Regions from separate parts of the Reyranella sp. GW821-FHT12G01 genome, predicted to be linked through region 1. Evidence: predicted binding sites of a transcription regulator. Region 1 holds the regulator's gene; each other region holds the start of a gene.
The links. Region 1 encodes PhoB, which activates phosphate uptake and scavenging genes when phosphate is short. Its sites were predicted from a motif close to TGTCATNNANCTGTCAT; they were not measured.
Positions count from the first base shown of each region.

Region 1 (7,849 bases):
CCGCTCTACTCGCCGACCAACTAAATGACGACAGGGCGGGTGGCGACACCCGCCCTTCATTCTTGGGGAGGCCAATGGCTTCGGGGGAACGGGACGTGAGTGAAGTTGCATTGAAGGGCGCAAGCGCGCCGGCGGCGGTGTCGGCCTCACGGGCCGCCGTATTGAGAAAACTGAGGCTGACCGATTCGATCTTCCATGGGCTGACGCGCGGCGCATCGCTGGCCGTGCTCGCCCTGCTGAGCGGCGTCATCATCGCCCTCATCGTCGGCGCCGCGCCGGCGCTCGGCACCTTCGGCTTCGGCTTCCTGTTCGACGAATCTTGGAACCCGGTCACCGAGCGGTTCGGTGCGCTGGCGCCGATCTTCGGCACGCTGGTCACCTCGTTCATCGCCATGCTGATCGCGGTGCCGGTCGGCCTGATGGTGGCGTTCTTCCTGACCGAACTCTGCCCGAAGATGCTGCGCCGCCCGATCGGTATCGCCATCGAGCTGCTGGCCGGCATTCCAAGCATCATCTACGGCATCTGGGGCCTGTTCGTGTTCGCGCCCTTCCTGCAGCAGTACGTGCAGCCGCTGTTCATCGACACGTTCCAGAACGTGCCGGTGCTCTCCACGCTGTTCGCGGGCCCGCCGTACGGCATCGGCATGTTCACCGCCGGTCTCATCCTGGCGATCATGGTGCTGCCCTTCGTGACCTCGATCTCGCGCGACGTGTTCGACGCGGTGCCGCCGGTCCTCAAGGAAGCCGCCTACGGCGTCGGCTGCACTACCTGGGAAGTGTTCCGCAACGTCGTCCTGCCGTTCACGCGCGTGGGCGTCATCGGCGGCTTCATGCTGGGCCTCGGCCGCGCGCTCGGCGAGACGATGGCCGTCACCTTCGTGATCGGTAACGCCCATCACGTGTCGGCCTCGCTGTTCGCACCGGGCACCACGATCTCGGCCTCGATCGCCAACGAATTCACCGAGGCGGTCGGCGATCTCTACACCTCGTCGCTGATCGCGCTCGGCCTCATCCTCTTCTTCATCACCTTCATCGTGCTGGCCATTGCCCGCTACATGCTGCTGCGCCTGCAGCAGCAGGGGAAGTAACGTCATGGCCACCACTGCAAATCCGACCGCCGGCAAATCGGCCGCGATGAACAGCCCGCTCTATGCCGGCCGCCGTCGCCGCAATGCGATCGCCAAGGGTCTGGCGTGGGCCGCCACGGCCTTCGGCCTGGGCTGGCTGGTCCTCATTCTCGGCGTGCTGCTCTACCAGGGCATCGGCGGGCTTTCGCTGGCCGTGTTCACCGAGAATACGCCGCCGCCGGGCGCCGCGGGCGGCCTGCTCAACGCGATCGTCGGCAGCATCGTGATGACGGTGCTGGCGGTGATCATCGGCACGCCGATCGGCATCCTGGCCGGCACCTACCTCGCCGAGTACGGCCGTCACGACAAGCTCTCGAGCGTCGTGCGCTTCATCAACGACATCCTGCTCAGCGCCCCGTCGATCGTGATCGGCCTGTTCGTCTACGAGATCCTGGTGGCGCCGATGGGCCACTTCTCGGGATGGGCCGGCGCTGTCGCCCTGGCCGTCATCGTGATCCCCGTCGTCGTGCGTACGACCGAGGACATGTTGACCCTGGTGCCGGACACGCTGCGCGAGGCGGCCGCCTCGATCGGATTGCCGCGCGCCCACATGATCGTCCGCATCGCCTATCGCGCGGCGCAGGCGGGCATCGTCACCGGTATCCTGCTGGCCATCGCCCGCATCAGCGGCGAGACCGCGCCGCTTCTGTTCACCGCGCTGAACAACCAGTTCTTCAGCATGAACATGGGCGCGCCGATGCCCAGCCTGCCGGTGGTCATCTTCCAGTTCGCCCTTTCACCCTATGCCGAATGGCAGAAGCTCGCCTGGACCGGCGCGCTCCTGATCACCGTCACTGTGCTGGGACTCAGCATCCTGGCCCGTTCGCTCACCTCCGCGAGGAAGTCCTAATGTCTATGCAATCCACGGACGGGCCCAACGTCGCCGTTCCTGTCGCCAGCCACGCCAAGCTCGACGTCTCGAAGCTCACCGCCAAGATCTCGCTGAAGAACCTCGAGTTCTTCTATGGCGACAGCCGGGCGCTCAAGGGCATCAACATGTCGCTCTACGCCAACAAGGCGACGGCCTTCATCGGACCGTCGGGCTGTGGCAAGTCGACCCTGCTGCGCATCCTGAACCGGATGTACGACCTCTATCCGGGCCAGAAGGCCACGGGCGAGGTTATGTTCGATGGCGACAACCTCTTGCGCGACGGCCAGGACATCAACCTGCTGCGCGCGCGCATCGGCATGGTGTTCCAGAAGCCGACGCCGTTTCCGATGTCGATCTACGAGAACATCGCCTTCGGCATTCGTCTCTACGAAAACCTCCCGAAGTCGGAAATCGACGGCCGGGTCGAGCACGCGCTGCGTCGCGGCGCCCTGTGGGACGAGGTCAAGGACAAGCTCAACGCCAGCGGCCTCAGCCTGTCGGGCGGCCAGCAGCAGCGCCTCTGCATCGCGCGCACTGTGGCGGTGAAGCCGGAAGTCATCCTGTTCGACGAGCCGTGCTCGGCGCTCGATCCGATCTCGACGGCCAAGATCGAGGAACTGATCGACGAGCTGAAGCAGGACTACACGATCGTCATCGTGACCCACAACATGCAGCAGGCCGCCCGCGTCTCCGACTTCACCGCCTTCATGTACCTGGGCGAGCTGGTCGAGTTCGGCCCGACGGCCACGCTGTTCACCACCCCGACCGACAAGCGGACGCAGGCCTACATCACCGGCCGCTTCGGCTGATCCGGCACGACAAAGAGAAGAAGGGACAGACCATGCCCGAACATACATTGAAGCGGTTCGACGAAGAGCTGGAGCGGCTGAGCGCCACGATCAGCGAGATGGGCGGCCTGGCCGAAAGCCAGCTCGCCCAGTCACTGGTGGCGCTTCGCGAGCGCGACACGGAAGTCGCCGAGAAGGTGATCGCCGAGGATCCCCGCGTCGACGCGCTCGACGAGGCGGTGCAGGAACAGACCGTGCGGTTGCTGGCGCTCCGCCAACCGATGGCGGTTGACCTGCGCGTCATCCTGTCGTCGATCAAGATCGCCGCGGCGCTCGAGCGCATCGCCGACTACGCCAAGAACACCGCCAAGCGCAGCATCGTGCTGAGCCATTCGACGCCTCCGGTCTCGGCGATCAACGGCATCGACCGGCTGGGCCGGCTGGTGCGCACCGCCCTCAAGGACGTGCTCGACGCCTTCGCCCATGGCGACGTGGTCAAGGCCCACGATGTGTGGGAGCGCGACGAGGAGATCGACCAGGTCTACACCGCCCTGTTCCGCGAGCTGCTGACCTACATGATGGAGGATCCGCGCACGATCACCGCGTGCACGCACCTCATGTTCATGGCCAAGAACATCGAGCGCGCCGGCGATCACGTCACCAACATCGCCGAACTGGTGAGCTTCCGCTCGACCGGCCATGGCTTCGACGAGGCCCGGCGCAAGGGCAGCGCGGCGATCTACGCGCCGACCAACAGCAACACGGGCGCCACGCCGTGAGCATGGCAGCCACCAGCCCCACGCGTCGCGACGCGCAAACCTCGTCGATGAAGCCGCACGTGCTCATCGTCGAGGACGAGACGGCGTTGGTCGAGCTGCTGCGCTACAATCTCGAACAGTCGGGCTTCAAGGTCGCCGTCGCCTATGACGGCGAGGAGGCTCTGCGCTCCGTCCAGGAAGACGTGCCCGACCTCATCCTGCTCGACTGGATGCTGCCGCTGATGTCGGGCATCGAGGTCTGCCGCCAGCTTCGCCGGCAGACGTCGACCGCCAACGTGCCGATCATCATGCTGACGGCGCGCGGCGAGGAGGGCGATCGCGTGCGCGGCCTCGACGCCGGCGCCGACGACTACGTCCCCAAGCCTTTCTCGCCGACCGAGCTGGTGGCGCGTATCCGCGCCGTGCTGCGGCGCATCCGTCCGGCATTGGCCGACGAGGCGCTGTCCTACGCCGACATCGTGATGGACCTGGTGGCGCATCGCGTGACCCGCGGCGGCAAGCCGCTGCATCTCGGTCCCACCGAATTCCGTCTGCTGCGCCATTTCATGGAGCATCCCGGTCGCGTCTTCTCGCGCGAGCAGCTCCTCGACTCGGTGTGGGGCAAGGACGTCTACGTCGAGGCTCGCACCGTCGACGTTCATATCCGCCGCCTGCGCATCGCGCTGAACGGCGAGAGCCATGTCGACGTGATCCGCACCGTCCGCGCCGCCGGCTACGCCCTGGACTCGACGCCCGGCTGATTTGGACCGCGGGCCCGGAGGCCCGCGGTCCAGAAAAGGGTTTTCCACACGGTCAGTAACGGTTTTGTAGCGTCCCCCGCCTAGACAGGGCGTGCCCGTTCCTCGCAGGCATCCCACGCCCCGCTCCCGGAACGGGCCGGTTCCCCCGGCTCGGACACGACACCGCAGCCGAATTACTGACCCCTCCTTCCCTCAGGAAGGAGGGGTTTCTTTTTCGAAATGACGCCGGACGATCACCGCCAGCACCAGTGCCGGCAGGCCGAGCAGGGCTGTGTAGACGAAGAATATCGCGTAGCCGCCGAACTTGTGGGTGGCGGAGAACTCTTCCTGCAGCCTGTCGACGACCCATCCCGAGGAGCCGCCGAGCAGCTTGCCGGGCAGGGTCATGATCGAGGTGAACAGCGCGTACTGCGTCGCCGTGTAGGCCGTGTTGGTGAGGCCCGACAGGAAGGCGATGAAGATCGAGCCCGACATGCCGCCGACCAGATTGTCGACGCTGATGGCGATGGTGAGGATCATCAGGTCGGGCTGGCCGACCCAGGCGAGCCACGAGAAGGTGAGATTGCTCGCCGCGATCAGGAACACCGCCGGCGCCAGGAGGCGCGCCGCGCCCATGCGGAACACCATCGCACCGCCCAGCAGCGCGCCCAGGATCGTCATGACGAAGCCGAAGATCTTGGAGACGTCGGCGATCTGGTCCTTGCTGAAACCCATGTCGATGTAGAACGGGTTTGCCATCACGCCCATGGCAATGTCCGACAGCCTGAACAGGCCGATGAACAGCAGCAGCAGGACGGCCATCCAGCCGTAGCGCGCGAAGAAGTCGACGAACGGGCAGACGATGGCGCCATAGACGAAGATCAACGCCTTGCGTGCCCAGTCCGGCATCGATCCGAGACTCGCGGCGAAAGTGGCGACCTTGCCTTCGAGTTCGGTCGTGCCGGTCGACGCGCGCCGTTCAGGTTCCGAGATCAGGAGCGTCGTGGCGATGCCCACGAGGCCCAGCGCCGCCATCGTCTGATAGGCCGCCGTCCAGGAGACGAACTGCGCCACGTAGAGCGCGCCCGCGCCGGCCGCGAGGACGGCGATGCGATAGCCGAGCTGGTAAGTCGCGGCCGTCGCGCCCTGCAGGCTCGCATCCGTCGCCTCGATGCGCAGGGCGTCGAGGGCGATGTCCTGCGTGGCCGACGAGAAGGCGACGACCAGCGCGAACACGACCATCCACCAGAGGTCGGTGCGCGGATCGCAGAACGCCATCGCGAGCAGGCCACCGGCGATGCCGCTCTGCGCCAGTAGCATCCAGGAGCGGCGACGTCCCAGCCAGCGCGTCAGCAGGGGAAGCCGCACTCGGTCGACGACCGGCGACCACACGAACTTGAAGGAGTAGGTGATGCCGATCCAGCTGATGAAGCCGATCGCGGTACGGCTGATGCCGTATTCGCGCAGCCAGGCCGAGAGGGTCGAGAAGACCAGCAGGAACGGCAGCCCGGCCGAGAAGCCGAGGAACAGGAACTGGACGACGCGCGGGTGGCGGTAAGTCGCAAGCGACTCCCGCCAGCCCCGCGCCTGTGCGTCAGCGCTCAAATCAGGCCCTTGAGCGGCTGCTCGGGCCGCGCGCCGACATGGGAGATCACTTCGGCCGCGGCGATGCCGCCCAGCCGCGCGCATTCGGCCAGCGGCTTGCCGTGGGTGAAGCCGAACAGGAAGCCCGCGGCATAGAGATCGCCGGCGCCGGTCGTGTCGACGACCTTGGCGACGGGGGCCGCCGGGACCTCATAGGTCTCGCTGCCCTTGATCACGACCGAGCCCTTCGAGCTGCGCGTGAGGGCGGCGATCTTGGCCTCCTTGCGGGCGGCCTCGAGGGCCTGCTCGAAGGTCTCGACCTCGTAGAGCGCTTTGATCTCGTCCTCGTTGCCGAACAGGATGTCGACCTTGTCGCGGATCAGGTTGCGGAACTCCTCGCGATAGCGATGGACGCAGAAGGAATCCGACAGGGTGATCGAGACCTTGCGGCCGGCGGCGCGCGCGGCGTCGAAGGCCTTGAGCACGGCCTGCTTGGCGGCCGGCGCATCCCACAGATAGCCCTCGACATAGGTGACCTGGGCCGAGGCAACGCGCTTGGCGTCGATGTCGGCCGGTCCGAGGCCGGTGCAGGCGCCGAGATAGGTGTTCATGGTCCGCTGCGCGTCGGGCGTCACCAGGATCAGGCAGCGCGCCGTCGCCGGACCCTCGGTCGCGGCCGGTGTCTCGAAGGACACGCCGGTCGCCTTGAGGTCGTGGCCGAACACCTTGCCGAGCTGGTCGTTGCGCACCTTGCCGATATAGGCGCCCTTGCCGCCGAACGAGGCGATGCCGGCCATGGTGTTGCCGCACGACCCGCCGGACACTTCGACACCGGGACCCATGCCGTCGTAGAGCTGCTCGGCGCGGGCCTCGTCGATCAGCATCATGCTGCCCTTCACCAGGCCGTGCTTGCCGAGGAAGGCTTCATCGGAACGCGAGATGACGTCGACGATGGCGTTGCCGATTCCCAGCACGTCGAAGGTAGCGGATGTCATGAGGTCTCCCACAGCGTCACAGTGATACCAGGTGCATGCCCGGCTTGGTCTCTTCCAGCAAGGTCACGATGCCGGCGACCGAGAAGGGTACGTCGGCCCGCAGGCTCGCGCGATCGATGTCGAGGGACCGCAGGCCCATTTCGCATACGATCAGGCGTCCGCCAAGTTCGATGCAAGCCTGCAGCAGCGTCTCGAAGTCGCCGACGCCGCGGGCGCGATTGCGGGCGTCGCTTTCCCAGTCGCGCAGCGCCGGGGGCGAGCCCTGCAGGGCGCGGATGCCGCCCATGGTAAAGAACAGCACGGCCGGCTTGTTCACGGCCAGCGCCGCCGCGGCGAGCGCAAGCCCGTAGTGGACGCTCTCGTAATCGTCGGAGCGCAGGATGACCGAGAGACCGCCTTCACTCATGACGTCGCTCCCGCAGGACTGCCGCAGGTCGGGCAATCCGGCCGCTTGGTGACCGCCAGCGTCTCGAAGGAGGCGTTGAGCGCGTCGTACATCAGCAGCGAGCCGGAGAGCGAGCGCCCGACGCCCAGGATCTCCTTCACAACCTCGGTGGCCTGCAGCGTTCCCAGGGTGCCGGCCAGCGCGCCCAGCACGCCGGCCTGCGCGCAGCTCGGCACGGCATCCTCCGAAGGCGCCGCGGGGAAGAGGCATCGCAGGCAGGGATGCCCCGCGCCCTGCCAGGCCTTGTAGGTCGAGATCTGGCCGTCGAAGCGCAGGATCGCCGCCGAGACCAGCGTCTTGCGCAGCCTGTAGCAGACGTCGTTCAGCAGATAGCGCGTGGCGAAGTTGTCGCTGCCGTCCGCCACGATGTCGTAGCCGGCGACGATGCGCTCGGCATTGTCCTCGGTGAGGCGCTCGTCATGCGCCTGCACGCGCACTTCAGGATTGATCTCTTCCAGCGCGCGGCGTGCGCTTTCGACCTTGGAGACACCCACGTCCGACGTACGGTGAATCACCTGCCGCTGCAGGTTCGAGAGGTCGA
Region 1 covers NZ_JBXAPV010000001.1:797,417-805,265, forward strand. The annotation lists gene pstS (phosphate ABC transporter substrate-binding protein PstS) at 1-24, shown strand, start outside; gene pstC (phosphate ABC transporter permease subunit PstC) at 75-1,088, shown strand; gene pstA (phosphate ABC transporter permease PstA) at 1,093-1,977, shown strand; gene pstB (phosphate ABC transporter ATP-binding protein PstB) at 1,977-2,807, shown strand; gene phoU (phosphate signaling complex protein PhoU) at 2,840-3,565, shown strand; gene phoB (phosphate regulon transcriptional regulator PhoB) at 3,613-4,305, shown strand; gene AC1RP5_RS03895 (AmpG family muropeptide MFS transporter) at 4,498-5,889, opposite strand; gene AC1RP5_RS03900 (adenosine kinase) at 5,886-6,863, opposite strand; gene AC1RP5_RS03905 (DsrE family protein) at 6,880-7,269, opposite strand; gene AC1RP5_RS03910 (HesA/MoeB/ThiF family protein) at 7,266-7,849, opposite strand, start outside.

Region 2 (7,849 bases), on a different contig from region 1:
AGGCCGTCAGCACCTGCCAGTTGTCAAGGATCAGCCTGAGCCGGGCCGGCCACAGCGGCAGCAGCATCGGCGCGGTGTCGATCGACATCAGCAGCGGCGCGACCGACCGCTGCGAGGGCCCTTCCGCCGCCAGCCGGACGGACGCGAGCCGCAGCCACTGCAGACCGCGAGCGGGATCGTTCCCCAATCCGACATCGAGATCGTCCTGGGCGCGTTTCAGCCATTCGGTACGCTGCTGGGCCGTCGGCGCGAAATTGGGCGACATCGCCGCGCCGACCAGCAGCTCGGAGCGCTGGAAATGGCGGCTCGCGGTGGGGTCGGAATCGACGGCGCGGTCGAGCGCATCGATGGCGTTCAGCAGCGCGTCGAGGGTGATCTTGTAGTTGAGGCGGAGTGCCGTGGTCGCCGTATCGGCCTGTTGAGCCTGCCAGGCGCTTCTCGTCACCGGCCAGGCCAGCCAGACGAGAAGTGCCCCGCCGAGGCCCAGCAGGCCACGCACCAGCCCATCGATTGAAATGCCCAGAAATCCGCCCCCAGATACAGTCGGCACGTGTCGCGTCGCGCGCCCACTCAACCGCCGCCGAACGGCGATGTCAAAGGGCTTACGCGGGTACCGTCTGGGGAGCTGCGGGCGGAGCGCCCGGAACGCCGGCAGGAGCCGGCACGGCGGGCGGAAACGGTGCCTCGGACGAGCCCTGTGAAGGCACAGGGTCGAGCGGTATTGCCGGATCGGGAAGCGGCGCCGGGGTCAGCGTGTGGACCTGCACGTCGACGGCTGCATTGACCGTGACATCGGGAGAACCGGTGAACGTGCCCTTGATCGGCATCGCCTGCTCGGGATCGCGGCCGACCGCCACGCGGATCAGCCGCTCGCTGCCGATGATTCCGTTGGTCGGATCGAACTCCACCCAGCCGGCGCCTGGCAGATAGACCTCCATCCACGCATGGGGATAGGCGTGCGTCGTCGCCTCGCCCGGCGCGGTGTCGAGCGCAGGATCGTAGAGGTAGCCGGTGATGAAGCGCGCCGCGAGGCCGAGCGAACGGCAGCACTCGATCATCAGCAGCGCATAGTCACGGCAGGTGCCACCGCCGGTCTCGAGCGTCACCGCCGGCAATTGCGTGCCGATCTCGAAGCGCATCGCGTACTTCAGTTTTTCCTGGATGCCCGTGCACAGCCGCGTCAGCAGCGCGAACGTATCGTTCCCGCCCTCGCCTTCCATGAACTGCTTGGTCCATGGGCCGACCACCGAGTTCGGATCGGGATAGGAACGCTCGATGTAGCGCGCGAGATCGGGCGCTTCTTCGGAGGCGTAGCTGAACGGCAGGGTCCGGGCGAATTCCTCGATCGGCGGTAGCTCGGGCGGCACGCCGAAATGTTCGAGCTGGATCGTGCTGACCAGTTCCAGCACCTGGGTCGGAGCGTCGAACGAGGCGATGGCAATGGAATTGCCAAACGGGTCGTGGATCCATCGCACGTGGGCCGCCGGCTCGATCACGAGACCAGTGTGCAGAAGCCGCAGGTCGTGGCTGTCGCGCGGCCGGAACATCAGCCGGTGATCGCCGAGGGACACCGGTTCTGAATATTCGTAGCGAGTGCGGTGGACGATTTCGAGGGTTCGCATCAGAGCGCTATAATGCCTGGAGGGTGACTAGGTTGCATCTCGTCTGAATCCAAATGTCATTCGGGCGTCAAATCACCCGGCGATGATCATCCCACTTCTCAAGGGGGAGAATCATGACAAACATCGCGATGCAGGCGCCGCCGATCGAACCGGCCGCCGGCGGTTCACGACCAAATCTCGACAAAGGTTTCAATCCGCTTTCACTGATCCTGTTCGTCGGCCTCCTCACGGCGGGCTTTCTCTACGTCATCTACAGCGTCTATTCGGACGTCCAGGCGTCAGGCACCAAGATCACCACCTTCCTGCCCTACCTGCTGCTGTTCGTGGCGCTGCTGATCGCGCTCGGTTTCGAGTTCGTGAACGGCTTCCATGACACAGCGAATGCAGTTGCGACCGTCATCTACACCCATTCGCTCCCGGCCGAGTTCGCCGTCGTCTGGTCGGGCGTCTTCAATTTCCTGGGCGTGCTGACCTCCACCGGCGCCGTGGCGTTCGGCATCGTCTCGCTCCTGCCGGTCGAACTGATCCTGCAGGTCGGCAGCAGCGCCGGCTTCGCCATGGTCTTCGCCCTGCTGATCGCCGCCATCGTCTGGAACCTCGGCACCTGGTGGCTCGGCCTCCCGGCGTCCAGCTCGCACACCCTGATCGGCTCGATCATCGGCGTCGGCATCGCCAACGCGCTGTCGCGCGGCATGGACGGCACCTCGGGCGTCGACTGGAGCAAGGCGACGGAGATCGGCTACGCGCTGCTGCTCTCGCCGCTGTTCGGCTTCTGCGCCGCCGGCCTCGTGCTGCTGTCGCTGAAGGTGATGGTGCGCAATCCCGCGCTCTACGCCGAGCCGAAGGGCCAGCAGCCGCCGCCGTGGTGGATCCGCGGCATCCTGATCCTGACCTGCACCGGCGTCAGCTTCGCGCACGGCTCGAACGACGGCCAGAAGGGCATGGGCCTGATCATGCTGATCCTGATCGGCACGGTGCCCACGGCCTATGCGCTGAACCGCACGCCGGCGCCCGCCTATGTCGAATCCTTCCAGGCGGCTTCTGCCGCCGCCGCGGTCGTGATCGAGAAGCAGGCCGCCGGCTACAACGCGATCGGCAATCCGCGCCCCGCCGTCACGACCTTCGTGTCGCAGCGCAAGATGAACGAGGGCACCTACGTCTCTCTCGCCGCTCTCGTGAAGGAGATCTCCGATCAGGTGACCAAGTACGGCTCGGTCGACAAGATCCCGGCCGATGCCGTCAGCAACACGCGTAACGACATGTACCTCGCCTCGGAAGCCATTCGCTTCCTGATGAAGGACAAGGAGAACTCGCTCAGCAAGCCTGAGGTGGCGGTACTCAACACCTACAAGAAGGAACTCGACATGGCGACGCGCTTCATCCCGACCTGGGTGAAGGTTGCCGTGGCGATTGCCCTCGGCCTCGGCACCATGATCGGCTGGAAGCGCATCGTCGTGACCGTCGGCGAGAAGATCGGCAAGAGCCATCTCACCTACGCGCAGGGCGCGTCGGCCGAGCTGGTGGCCGCCGGCACCATCGCCGCCGCCGACATCTACGGCCTGCCTGTCTCGACGACACACGTCCTGTCGTCGGGCGTCGCCGGCACGATGGCGGCCAACGGCTCGGGCCTGCAATGGGCCACGGTCCGCAACCTGCTGATGGCCTGGGTGCTCACCCTGCCCTGCGCCATCGCACTCTCGGCCAGCCTCTACATGATCTTCCTCCAGATTTTCTGAGGAGTGATTTGACGACCGTGGCGGCGGGCCTATCGTTTCCGTGACAACGGAACGGAAGGACCGCCGCCATGCTCTACACCTGTGATCCGAGGCCGCGCCGTCTCGCCGCCGCCGTCAAACGAGGCGCCCGCAAGACGTCGGGGCCGGTCATCGACATCCACTGTCACATCGTCTCGCCCGAGGCCGCCGCGCTGGTCGCCGCCTCCGGCATCGCGCCCGACGAACCGATGGGCCGCTTCTCCAACGAAGCGACGCGCGCGGTCCAGAAGGCGCAGACCGAAACGGTCCGCCCGATGCTCACCTCGGTCGAGCGCCGCATCGCCGACATGGACAGGATGGGCGTCGACATACAGGCGATCTCGCCCGCGCCGCCGCAATATTTCTATTGGACGCCGCCCGAACTCGGCCGCGACGCCGCGCGCCTTATCAACGACAACATCGCGGCAACCGTGGCGAAGCATCCGGACCGCCTCGTCGGCCTCGGCACCGTACCGATGCAAGCGCCCGAGTTCGCCGTGGCCGAGCTGGAGCGCGCGGTGAAGACGCTCGGCCTGCGCGGCGTCGAGCTCTGCACCAATGTCGCGGGCGCCGATCTTTCCGAAGAGAGGTTCCGGCCGGTATTCGCCAAGGCGGAAGAACTGGGCGTGCTGGTCTTCCTGCATCCCAACGGCTTTCCCGACGGGCGCCGCTTCTCCGAGCACTATTTCAGCAACGTGATCGGCAACCCGCTCGATTCGACCATGGCCGTCAGCCACCTGATCTTCGGCGGCGTGCTCGACGCCTATCCCAAGCTCAAGGTCTGCGTGGCGCATGGCGGCGGCTTCCTGCCCGCCTATGCCGGCCGCATGGACCATGCCCACGGCGCGCGTTCGGACTGTCGCCTGTGCATCAAGAAGAAGCCGAGCTGGTACCTGAAGAAGATGTACTTCGACACGATCGTGTTCGAGGAGAGCCAGCTCGAATATCTCGTGAAGACCTACGGCAGCGACCATATCCTGATGGGCACCGACTATCCCTTCGACATGGGCATGTACGAACCCATCGAGTTCGTGTCGGGCGCGAAGCTCACCGCCGCCGACAAGCAGGCGATTTTAGGCGGCAACGCCGCGAAGCTCCTCAAACTGAAGGCGAAGCGACCCGCTCAGGCGAAGGGATAAGGCCCGGGGAACGTCCCGATCGGGACGAAGTGCGTGATCAGCCCCGTCCCTTCCTGCCAGTGATGCAGCAGCATCGCCGGTGGCTCGATATGGGACGCCGGCTTGGCATCCGGCCGAAGCTGCAGCGCAATGGCCGTCGTTGTGGACGGTGCGGTGCACAGGGTCGTGCCGCCGAAGCGCAACTGCATGACGCGATGGACGTGGCCGCACAGCAGGCGCTCGACTTGCGGATGGCGCGCCAGCACCGCCGCCAGCCGCTGTCCTTCGCGGCAGGAATAGGGATCCATGTAGGGAATGCCGGTATCGAACGGCGGCTGGTGCATCATGACGATCGTCGGCCGCGTCGGTTCCGCCGCGAGCACGCCGTCGAGCCAGGCCGCGCCCTCCTCGCTCACCACGCCGTGATGCAGGCCAGACAAGGTCACGTCGAACGCAACGATGCGCACCGGTCCATGATCTCCCAGCACGTAATTCACCGGTCCGTCCGCCGGTAGCCAGTTCTGGCCAGCGAAGGTCGTCCTGAAGGCTTCGCGCTCGTCGTGGTTGCCGGGAATGGCCAGCACCGGGATCTTCAGATCGGCCAGAAGCCGCGCGAGCATCGCGTATTCGTCGGCATGGCCGTGATCCACGAGGTCGCCGCTCAGCAGCACGAGATCGGGCCGCGGGTCGAGTGCATTCACATGCGCGATCGCGGCCGCGAACTGCGCGTTGGAATCCACGACGCCCTGATAGAGCTCGCCATCGGGACGGACGTGCGGATCGGAGAGGTGCGCGATCAGCATTCAGACCGGCTTGCGGTCGAACCGCTCCAGACCTTCCCGCCCCTTCGGCGTGATCGCATAGACACCGCGCTCCACCCTCTCGAACCAGCCATAGACGTCCTGTTGCAGGATCTGGGCCGCTTTGGGTGCGTCACAGGCTGCGCGCAGGGCGGCCACCTTCATCGGCCCGTTCGCCGCCAGCAGTTCGGCGCACCGCAGCGCCTCCTGGCGGTAGGCCGTCATCAGCGGCGCCCGCATCGCCTGCCCGCCGAGATTGGGGTCGCCGACGCGCCGCGCATGCTCGCCCAGCATGCGGCCCGCCTTGCGCTTGTTCTGGCGCGGCACGTAGGGAACGGGATCGAGCACCACGTCGGCCTTGTCCTTGGCGACCACGATGAAGCCCAGCCCCAGCCGGCGGCAGAGCTTCTTCACGTTCTTCATCTGCTTGGGCCACTGGCCGACCGCGAGATAGACCAGATCCGTCAACGCCAGCCGGTCGACGCCCTGCAGCACGAGCCCCAACCCGAAAGCCCGCTTCAGCTCGACCACGACAGGCGGCTCCTTGCCCCGGACCGCGACCACGTCGCAGCCCCGCACCTCGCCCTTGACCACGTAGCCCTGTCCTTCGAGCAGGGCCTTCACCGGTGCGTATAGGTCGCTCTCCAACGTCATGGCGGCGCACGCTATCATGCTAAGGAAGTGGGCAGATTGAGGAAAATGCAGATGACCGAGTTGCTGGATCAGGGCGCCGCCGCCATTGCCGCCGCCGTGCGGACGGGCAAGACCAGGGCACGCGACGTGGCCGAGATGGCCATCGCCCGCGTCGAGGCGCGGAACAAGCAGCTCACCGCCATCGTCGATTTCGATCCCGCCGAAGCACGCGCCTCGGCCGATGCCGTCGATGCCAAACGCAAGCAGGGTTTCGACGGCGCCATCCTGGGCGTTCCCTACACGGTCAAGGACACGACCTGGGTGCAGGGCCGCACGGTCACCAACGGCTCGCTCCTCTACAAGGACTTCAAGCCGCCGCGCGATGCCGTCGCCGTCGAGCGCCTGAAGGCGGCGGGCGGCATCTTCCTCGGCATGACCAACACGCCGGAGATGGCGGCCAAGGGCCACACCGAGAACAAGGTCTATGGCCCTTCGCGCAATCCCCACAATCCTGCGCTGACGCCCGGCGGCTCTTCCGGCGGCGCGGCGGCCGCCCTCGCGGCCGGCTTCACGCCGATCGCGCTCGGCACCGACGGTGGCGGCTCGGGCCGCCGGCCGGCCTCGCATTGCGGCGTCGTCGGCCTGAAGACTTCGGCCGGCGCCATTCCCTCGCCCTTCGGCTTCGGCGGCGCCTACGGCCCACTCTACGGCGTGACGGCGCCGATGGGCCGCACCGTCGCTGACGCGAAGGTCGCGTTCGAGGTGATGGCCGGTCCTGATCGCCGCGATCCGCATTCGGTGGCGCTGCTCGACGTGCCGCCGCCCAGCACGCCACGCATCGCCGTGAGTTCTCGCCTCGGCCTCGGCGTCGCGGTCGATCCCGATGTCATGGCTTCCTTCGAGGCCGCGGTCGCGAAGCTGCGCGCCGCCGGCTGGCACATCGAGGAAGCCGACATCGCCTGGCCGGACGAAACGACCGAGACCGCCTTCGCGGCCGTGAACAGTTCGGCCTCGGCGCTGCTCTATGGCGAGCGGCAGGCGGCCGACAAAGATCTGTTCGGCGACAATATCACGGGCCTGATCGAGCGCGGACGCTCCGTGCCGGGCACCGACGTCGTCGCGGCGTTCCGCTTCGCCGATGCCTGCGCGCGTTCAGTGGCGCAGTTCTTCACCGAATACGACTACCTGCTGACACCGACGACCGCCTGCGTCGCCTGGCCGGTCGAGCAGGTCTATCCGAAGATCATCGAGAACAAGGAGGTCGGCCCGCGCGGCCACGCCGCCTTCACGCCGCTGTTCAACCTGGCGCTCGTACCGGGCATCTCGATCCCCTGCGGCACCGGCCGCGACGGGCTGCCGGTGGGAATGCAGATCGTCGCCCCTCGCCTGCACGACCGGCCGCTGCTGGCGATGGCGCAGCGCGCGGAGACGGCGCTCGCCTGACGGCGGGCGCACTGCAGGGACCGGCATGGCAGGCTTCGCCTCACGACACTTCCAGCGCATCAAGCGGCTGGGAACCAAGGTGATGCACGAGCCGCATTATGTGCTGGGGCGGTTCGCGACCGTGCGCGACGCCTATTCGGCCCTGAACGGCCTGAAAGATGGCCTCGTCCCAGCCACACCGCTCAGGATCGGCGATCTCTACAAGCCTACGAACTCGACCGTCGAGGTCGCGCGTTCCGGTCATGTCCTGTCCTCGCGCAGCGCCGCCGAGCAGGTCGAGGAAATGCGACGGCACTCCTATTCGCTGGGGCCGCGCCTCGATGACGCCGCCCTGGCCGAGCTTCAGGCGCAGGCGCGACAGCGGCAGCTCAATGCCAAGGACGACCCGATCGGAAACTACGCAACACTGGCCGGGACGCGCGGGACCATCGCGCTGGCGACCGTTCACGAATCATCGAAGCTCGAGATCGTGCGCACGA
Region 2 covers NZ_JBXAPV010000002.1:345,634-353,482, forward strand. The annotation lists gene AC1RP5_RS21050 (hypothetical protein) at 1-499, opposite strand, end outside; gene AC1RP5_RS21055 (transglutaminase family protein) at 603-1,622, opposite strand; gene AC1RP5_RS21060 (inorganic phosphate transporter) at 1,736-3,358, shown strand; gene AC1RP5_RS21065 (amidohydrolase family protein) at 3,427-4,515, shown strand; gene AC1RP5_RS21070 (phosphodiesterase) at 4,500-5,297, opposite strand; gene AC1RP5_RS21075 (DUF2161 domain-containing phosphodiesterase) at 5,298-5,948, opposite strand; gene AC1RP5_RS21080 (amidase) at 6,000-7,370, shown strand; gene AC1RP5_RS21085 (hypothetical protein) at 7,396-7,849, shown strand, end outside.
Region 2: a site for PhoB is predicted at 1,677-1,693, ahead of AC1RP5_RS21060 (inorganic phosphate transporter). Genes of this name have one in related genera too.

Region 3 (7,849 bases), 910 kb from region 1:
CACACGGTGGGCGATGCCCGCGCGCGTGCGCTCGCGATGCTTGGCAGTTCGGTGCCGGCCGAGGAGGCCGCGCGCATGGGCATGGTCTGGCAGGTGGTCGACGATGCCGCGCTGATGGACGAGGCCGGCAAGATCGCCAGCAGGCTCGCGACCGGCCCGACCCGCTCCTATGCCGCGATCAAGGGCGCCATCAACGCGGCGGCCACCAACACGCTCGACCAGCAGCTCGACCTCGAACGCGACCACCAGCGCGAGCTCGGCAAGAGCGAGGACTTCAAGGAGGGCGTTGCGGCCTTCCTTGCCAAGCGCGCACCCAATTTCACCGGACGTTAAGCCAGGACAGTTGAGAGACCGATGACCTACGAGAAGATCCAGATCGCCAAGAACGACGGCCTCGCCACGCTGACCCTGAATGCGCCGGACCGGCTGAATGCCGTGTCGCGCAAGATGATCGGCGAGCTGAAGCAGTGCTGGGAAGACCTCGCCGCCGACACCTCGGTGCGCGCCGTGCTCCTCACCGGTGCGGGCCGTGGCTTCTGTGCTGGCGCCGACCTTGCCGATCCCGACCGTGGCAGCACGTCGGATTCGGGCGAGGCGCTCGACAAGTTCTTCAATCCGGTGATCCGCCTGATGCGCAGTGTGCCGAAGCCGATCGTGGCGGCGGTGAACGGCCCGGCGGCCGGCGTCGGCATGAGCTTCGCGCTCGCCTCCGACATCGCCGTCGCGGGCAAGTCGGCCTCGTTCCTGCAGGCCTTCGCGCGCATCGGCCTGCTGCCCGACGGCGGCAGCACCTGGTTCCTGCCGCGTCTGGTGGGCGAGCAGCGCGCCCGGGCGCTGGCGATGCTGGCGCCGCAGATCAGCGCGCAGCAGGCCAAGGACTGGGGCCTGATCTGGGACGTGGTCGAGGATGCCGACCTCATGAAGACCGCGGGCGATCTCGCGCGGCGCCTGGCCGACGGCCCGACCATGTCGCTCGCGCGCATCAAGGAGGCGATGAACCGCGCCAGCGGCAACACGCTCTCCGAGCAGCTCGACGTCGAGCGCGACTTCCAGCGTGAGCTGGGCAAGAGCGAGGATTTCAAGGAAGGCGTCGCGGCCTTCCTCGCCAAGCGCAAGCCCGCCTTCAAGGGCAAGTAAAAGACGACAAGAAAACGACGACAAGAACCGACCACGGGAGAGACGCCATGACGACGCCGTTCAAGGAGATCACCTCGGGCCTGAAATTTCCCGAAGGTCCGATTGCGATGCCCGACGGCTCGGTCATCCTGGTCGAGATCGCGCGCGAGACGCTGACCCGCGTCACGCCGGACGGCAAGCAGCACATCATCGCTAAGCTGGGCGGCGGTCCCAACGGCGCGGCCGTGGGCCCCAAGGGCAAGATCTATGTCTGCAACAATGGCGGCTTCAACTGGATCGAGCGGCCCGACGGCCGCCTGTTCCCCGGCACGCAGCCCGCCTCGTACAAGGGTGGCTCGATCCAGGTGGTCGATCCGGAGACCGGCAAGTTCGAGACGCTCTACGACAGCTGCGACGGCCGCAAGCTGAACGGGCCGAACGATCTCGTCTTCGACGATGCCGGCGGCTTCTGGTTCACCGACCTCGGCAAGACGCGCGAGCACGACAACGATCGCGGCGCCGTCTACTACGCCAAGGCCGACGGCTCGAAGATCGAGCAGAAGGTGTTCCCGCTGGAGCGGCCCAACGGCTGCGGCCTCTCGCCCGACGGCAAGACGCTCTATGTCGTCGAGACGCCGACGGCGCGCCTCTGGGCCTTCGATCTCTCCGCGCCCGGCACCATCAAGGACGCCAACGGCGCCTATCGCGGCGAGAAGGGCCGCGTGGTGACCGGCCTTGGCGGCTACCAGATGTTCGATTCGCTGGCGGTCGATTCGGCGGGTCACATCTGCGTCGCCACGCTGATCACCGGCGCGGTCTCCGACATCTCGCCCGACGGCCAGTCGGTGACGCAGTACAAGTTCCCCGACGCGATGGTCACCAACGTCTGCTTCGGCGGGAAGGACCTGCGCACCGCCTACGCGACGCTGTCGATGACCGGCAAGCTGGTCAGCTTCGAATGGCCGCGTCCGGGCCTGAAGCTGAAATATCTCAATGACTAGGGACTGATGCCTAGCTTGGTCTTTGCGTCGGCGATGAGCTTGAGCATCGCCGCAGCGGAGGGGTGATCGGCGCTGTCGATTCTCTCGCCATTCCAGTCGATGACGAAGACCTTCGGGTAGCTATCGGGCTTGGCGTAGGTGTCTTCGATCAAAGGCAGCACGCGCAGAAGGTTCTTCGGAGCATACTTCGCCGACCAGAATCCGGCCGGCTGTCCCAATCTCATCAGCGCCGCGATGTGGACGTTTTCCTCGATGGCGCCATCGCGGCGGTCGTAGGAAACTGCGGTCTGCCAGAACCTGAGATCCTTGACCGGCATGTTGGCCATGGACCGGTACGCACGCGGAAACAGTCGATACTGGCGTTGACGGGAATTGTGCTGCTCGGCGGCGCTGTGCTCCTTGGGGCTGAGAAGAGCACCGTCGGTGATCGGGAAGTCCGGATAGTGCCGCTTCACCCGTCGGATCATCCAATCCAGCGTGATGTCGTCGAGCGTATCGCGATTGTTTCTCGTTGCCGTCGAGTAATAACCGCCGCCGATGTCGGCGTGCACGCCTGGAAACCAGACCTGCTCCGTCTTGGTGTCGTATTGCTTGTAACGTGGCCGCCGCCAGATCGAGGCACTGAAAGGTTTGCGCTGCTCGTCAATCGCGATCGCGTGCAGGTTGACCTTGGTGATCGACGAGAGGTTGACGTCGTGAAATGCGTATTTCTGGCGGTTTTCGATGTCGAACCAGCCGATCGGTACACCCAGCGCGCCGACCGTATCGAAAACGCCGATCAAATTGACCCGGAAGTCCTCGCGCTTGTGCATGTACTCGGTCAATTCGACCCACTCTGCCGGCATCCGGTCGGCGGGCGGGGTGCGGTAGAAGTTCCAGGCCCGCTCTTCGTTTTCTGCTGAGCAGGCTTCCCGCTTCAATAATCCAGCCGCTGCGATGTAGCCGATCACGGATCTCGCGGTGTACGCCCCTCGCGAAAAGCCGAACACGAAGACCTCGTCTCCCTCCTGGTAGTTGAAGGAGAGGAATTTGTAGGCACGCCGTATGTTGGCGCTGAGGCCTTCGCCGAAGATTCCGCCGGTGAACTTGTCGTTGAAACCGGTGCCGACGCCGCGCTGGTAGAAGACGTAGTTGTCACGATTGGCCGATCTGAATGCGCTCACCTGATCGGTGCCGGCGGTGCCGCCGTCCGCCTTGGACGCTGTGGGGATGGGCACGGCTCTCGGCGGCTGCAGATGCTGGATGATCCGGTCTTCGAGCCGGACGATGTTCGTGTCGTCGTCGCTGGCTTCCCAGTCGTTCCAGGTCCCATCCAGCAACAGGATTAGGCGCTTCTGTCTCGCGCCTGTCGTCACTTCGGCGGTCGTTTCCGGCATATGCAGCTCCCCCGCGGTTCCGCGAAGTAACTACACCATTAATTGCACGACAGGACCATATTGCCCGTCGATGCACGGGCGCATATCACCCTCTACGTCACCCCTTCGCCTGCGCTCGGACCTCGCGGCTGGCGACGACCTTGCCGGCGGCGTAGGCCTCGTGGTTGGCGTCGACGTCGGAGAGCTTGTAGCGGTAGTTCACCATCATCGCGTAGGACTGCTTCAGGCCATTGGCGCTGGTGTCACCCAGCCAGTTCAGCCGCTCGACGATGGCGCCGTTGCCGAGGTGGAAATGCGCCACGCGATCGAGCGCGCGGCCCTTGTCGGTCGCAGTGAGGTAGACGGCGGCAAGCCGCGTCAGGATCGGCCGCAGCGCCTTGTCGATCGCCGGCACTTCCCACCAGTTGGGACGGGCGAGCAGTTTCAGGACGGCGGCGGCGCCGTGCGCCTCGTCGGTCACCGGTCCCAGTGACGCGATCTCGCTTTGCGTGAGCGCCGCGTCGCCTTCGGTCTTCACCCGATGCTCGACATGCTGGCGCAGGCCCGGGATCGGCGACAGGGTGGCGAAGTCCTTGATGTTCGGCAGGTCGCGCGCGAGCTGGCTGGCCACGCGCTTGATCAGGAAGTTGCCGAAGCTGATGCCGGCCAGGCCCTGCTGGCAGTTCGAGATCGAATAGAAGATCGCGGTGTTGGCGCGATTGGGGTCGTGCGTCTCGTCGCGCGCGTCGAGCAGGCGCTGCACGTTGCCCGCCATGCCGTCGACCAGCGCGACCTCGACGAAGATCAGCGGCTCGTCAGGCATGCGCGGATGGAAGAAGGCAAAGCAGCGCCGGTCAGAATCGAGCCGGTTTTTTAAGTCGCGCCACGAGCGGATCGCGTGCACCGCTTCATAAGTGACCAATTTCTCCAGCAGCGAGGCGGGCGAGCGCCAGTCGATGCGGACGAGGTCAAGGAAGGCGACGTCGAACCACGCGCCCAGCAGCGAACGCAGGTCCTCGCTCAATGCCTTGGCGGTGGCGTCGCTGCGGCCAAGCGTCAGAAGCTCGGCGCGCAGGTCGACGACGAACTTCACGCCCTGCGGCACGCCCACGAACTCGCGCAGCAACCGCACCGCCGGCGATTCCAGGTCGCGGCGCAGCGCCCGCGCGGGATCCTTGCTGGCACGCCACTTCTCGACGGTCTTCAGCGCGGCCTCGCGCGGCAGGCCGTAGTCGCGTGCCAGGGTCAGCAGGAATTTCTTGCGGCCGGCGGCTGACAGCGACAGGTAGGCCTGCCCCAGCTCCGCTGCACGTCCGCGCCGCGCCGTCTCGCCGCCCTTGCCTTCGAGGCAGGCGTCGATGCGGCCCTTCAGGCGCGGGATGTCGTCATCGGGAAGATCGGGCCGGAGCGGCGCACCGACCGCTTCGCGCGCGCCACGCGCGGTGTCGACGAAGGCGGTGCGAAGTCGTTCGAGGGTACGGTCGACGGTATTGGAAAACGGTAGGGCCATGACCGGAGTATGTCACAGCAAACGTGTCACTCCAGTGGCGGCGCATGAACGCGCCTTTACCGCATCATGCCGGCGGCTGATCCAGCACGCGCCACAGATACCAGCTCGCCACCGTGCGATAGGGCCGCCACTTCTCGCCGGCTTTTTCAAGCGCCTTGGGTGACGGCAGCGCGCGCTTCCTGAAGGCCTTCGCATAGGCCTTGCGCAAACTGTAGTCGTCGAGCGGCAGCACGTCGGGGCGGCCGAGGCGGAACATCAGGAACATCTCGGCGCTCCAGCGACCGATGCCGCGCACCTTCACGAGACGTTCGATCAATTCGGCGTCGGGAACCGAGTGCGCTTCGTCGAGCGTCGGCAATTCACCGCCGTCGACGCGGCGCGCGAGGTCCTGCACCGCCAGCACCTTGGCGCGCGACAGGCCGCAGCCGCGCAAGCTCTCGTCCGGCGTCTTCAGGATATGGCGCGGCGTGAAGCCGTCGGTCGCGCGTGGATAGAGCGCCTCGACCCGGCCGTAGATCGTGGCGGCCGCCTTGTTGGAGAGCTGCTGGTAGACGATGGCTTCGGCCAGCGAGCCGAACAGGCTGCGCGAGACTTTCAGCTGCATGCGGAACGGGCCGACTGTATCGATGATCGTGGCCAGCGCCGGATCGGCTTCCTTGAGATGCGCGACCGCTTTCGCGGGCTTGAAGGGAAATCCCGTCATCGGGCCGCGAACAGCGGTCCGGCGCCAACTTCGGGGGCGCCCTCGATCTCCAGCATGCGCCGCTTGGTCGAGACGCCGCCATTGGCCGAGAAGCCGCCCATCTTGCCGTCGGCGCCCAGCACGCGATGGCAGGGCACGATGATGGCGATCGGGTTCTTGCCCAGCGCCTGGCCGACCTCGCGCGATTCGTGCGGCACGCCGAGGCGCTTGGCGATCTCGCCATAGGTCATGGTGTGGCCGGGCGGGATGGTGCGCGCCACCTCGTAGACCTGGCGATGGAACTCGGGCGCCGCATCGAGGTCGAGCGGGATGTCGGCGAGATCGGTGTTGCCGCCCGCCAGCAGCGCCTGCACGCGGTCGAGCGCTCGCTGGACGCCGGCCGGCACATGGGCGGCTTCGACGGCACCCGGCCAGCGCCGCTTCACGCGGGCGCGCGTGGCGGCGGGATTGGGTTCGGGAAGCTGCAGACCCGCGATGCCGCGACCGCTCCAGGCCACGGCACAGGTGCCGATCGGCGTGTCGAACAGGGCAAAGCCAAGAGGGGCGCTCATGGGGGCAACCTTTCTGCCTAACCAGTCATCCCGTCAAGTCGGGAGAACCCACAGATAGCCGTCATCAAACTGGCACTGACCACGGCTAGCGTCGGATGGTCGATATTGAGCCGGAGTCGATGGTTTGATCTATCCGCGGGCCGAGAGCCATTCGATCCTGAAGCAGGCGGTGCGTCGCCATAAGGTCATGTCCCGCGAGGGACTTCTGGAAAAGCTGTTCGAGCGGTTGTTCCGCGGCCTGGTCTACGCCCAGATCTGGGAAGATCCCGAGATCGACCTCGAGGCGATGGCGCTGACGCCGGACTGTCATATCGTGGCCATCGCGTCGGGCGGCTGCAACATCCTGTCCTATCTCACGGCCGCTCCCGCGCGCATCACCGCGGTCGATCTCAGCCGGGCCCATGTCGCGCTCAACCGGCTGAAGCTCACGGCGGCGCGCAAGCTGCCGTCCTGGTCGGACTATTACCGCTTCTTTGGCGCCGCCGACTCGGCCGCCAATCCGCGCGCCTACGATCGCCAGATCGCACCGCATCTCGATGCCGAGAGCCGTGCCTACTGGGAAGGCCGCAGCCTCCATCGCGGCGGCCAGCGTCGCATCTCGATCTTCGCCAAGAACGCCTATCGCCATGGCGTGCTCGGCCGCTTCATCGGTGCGGCCCACGTCGCCGCGCGCGCCTATGGCGTGAACTTCAACGGGCTGCTGGCCGCGCGCACGATCGAGGAGCAGCGCCGCTACTTCGACACCGTGTTGGCGCCGTTGTTCGACAAGGGCCTCGTGCGCTGGGCCACCTCGAACCGCCTGTCGCTCTACGGGCTCGGCATTCCGCCGGCGCAATACGAGGCGCTGGCTGGCGGTCGCGACATGGGCTCGGTGCTGCGCGACCGGCTCGAACGGCTGGCCTGCGGCTTCAGCCTCGCCGACAACTACTTTGCCTGGCAGGCCTTCGGCCGCTCCTATGCGCGCGATGCCAAGGGGCCGCTGCCGCCCTACCTGCGGCAGGAGAATTTTCCGGCCGTGCAGCGCGGCGCCGAAAAGGTCGAGGTGCTGAACCGCTCGGTCACCGACTATCTCGCCTCGTGTCCGGCCGCCTCGCGCGACCGCTACGTGCTGCTCGACGCGCAGGACTGGATGACCGACGCGCAGCTCAATGCGCTGTGGAGCGAGATCACGCGCACCGCCAAGCCCGGTGCACGCGTGATCTTCCGCACCGCCGCCGAACCTTCGCTGCTGCCGGGCAGGGTCGCGCCCGAGCTGCTCGACCAGTGGCACTACGAGGCCGACGCCTCGCTCGCCTTCACGGCGCGCGACCGGTCTGCGATCTACGGCGGCTTCCATCTCTACGTGCTGAAGCCGTGACGGGCTTCTCCGGAGAGGGCATCTCCGCGAACGGCCATGCCGGCTTGCTGGACGGCATCTACCGCCGTCAGCGGCACATCTACGATCTCAGCCGCAAATACTATCTGCTCGGTCGCGACCGGCTGATCGACAGTCTCGCGCCGCCGCCCGGTGGTCGTGTGCTCGAGATCGGCTGCGGCACCGCGCGCAACCTGATCGCGGTGGCGCATCGCCATCCCACCGCGCCGCTGTTCGGTATCGACTTGTCGCTCGAAAT
Region 3 covers NZ_JBXAPV010000001.1:1,711,492-1,719,340, forward strand. The annotation lists gene paaG (2-(1,2-epoxy-1,2-dihydrophenyl)acetyl-CoA isomerase PaaG) at 1-333, shown strand, start outside; gene AC1RP5_RS08455 (enoyl-CoA hydratase-related protein) at 355-1,137, shown strand; gene AC1RP5_RS08460 (SMP-30/gluconolactonase/LRE family protein) at 1,185-2,117, shown strand; gene AC1RP5_RS08465 (T6SS phospholipase effector Tle1-like catalytic domain-containing protein) at 2,114-3,493, opposite strand; gene AC1RP5_RS08470 (malonyl-CoA decarboxylase domain-containing protein) at 3,591-4,982, opposite strand; gene AC1RP5_RS08475 (DNA-3-methyladenine glycosylase family protein) at 5,047-5,685, opposite strand; gene AC1RP5_RS08480 (methylated-DNA--[protein]-cysteine S-methyltransferase) at 5,682-6,236, opposite strand; gene AC1RP5_RS08485 (BtaA family protein) at 6,364-7,593, shown strand; gene AC1RP5_RS08490 (class I SAM-dependent methyltransferase) at 7,590-7,849, shown strand, end outside.
Region 3: a site for PhoB is predicted at 6,296-6,312, ahead of AC1RP5_RS08485 (BtaA family protein). Genes of this name have one in related genera too.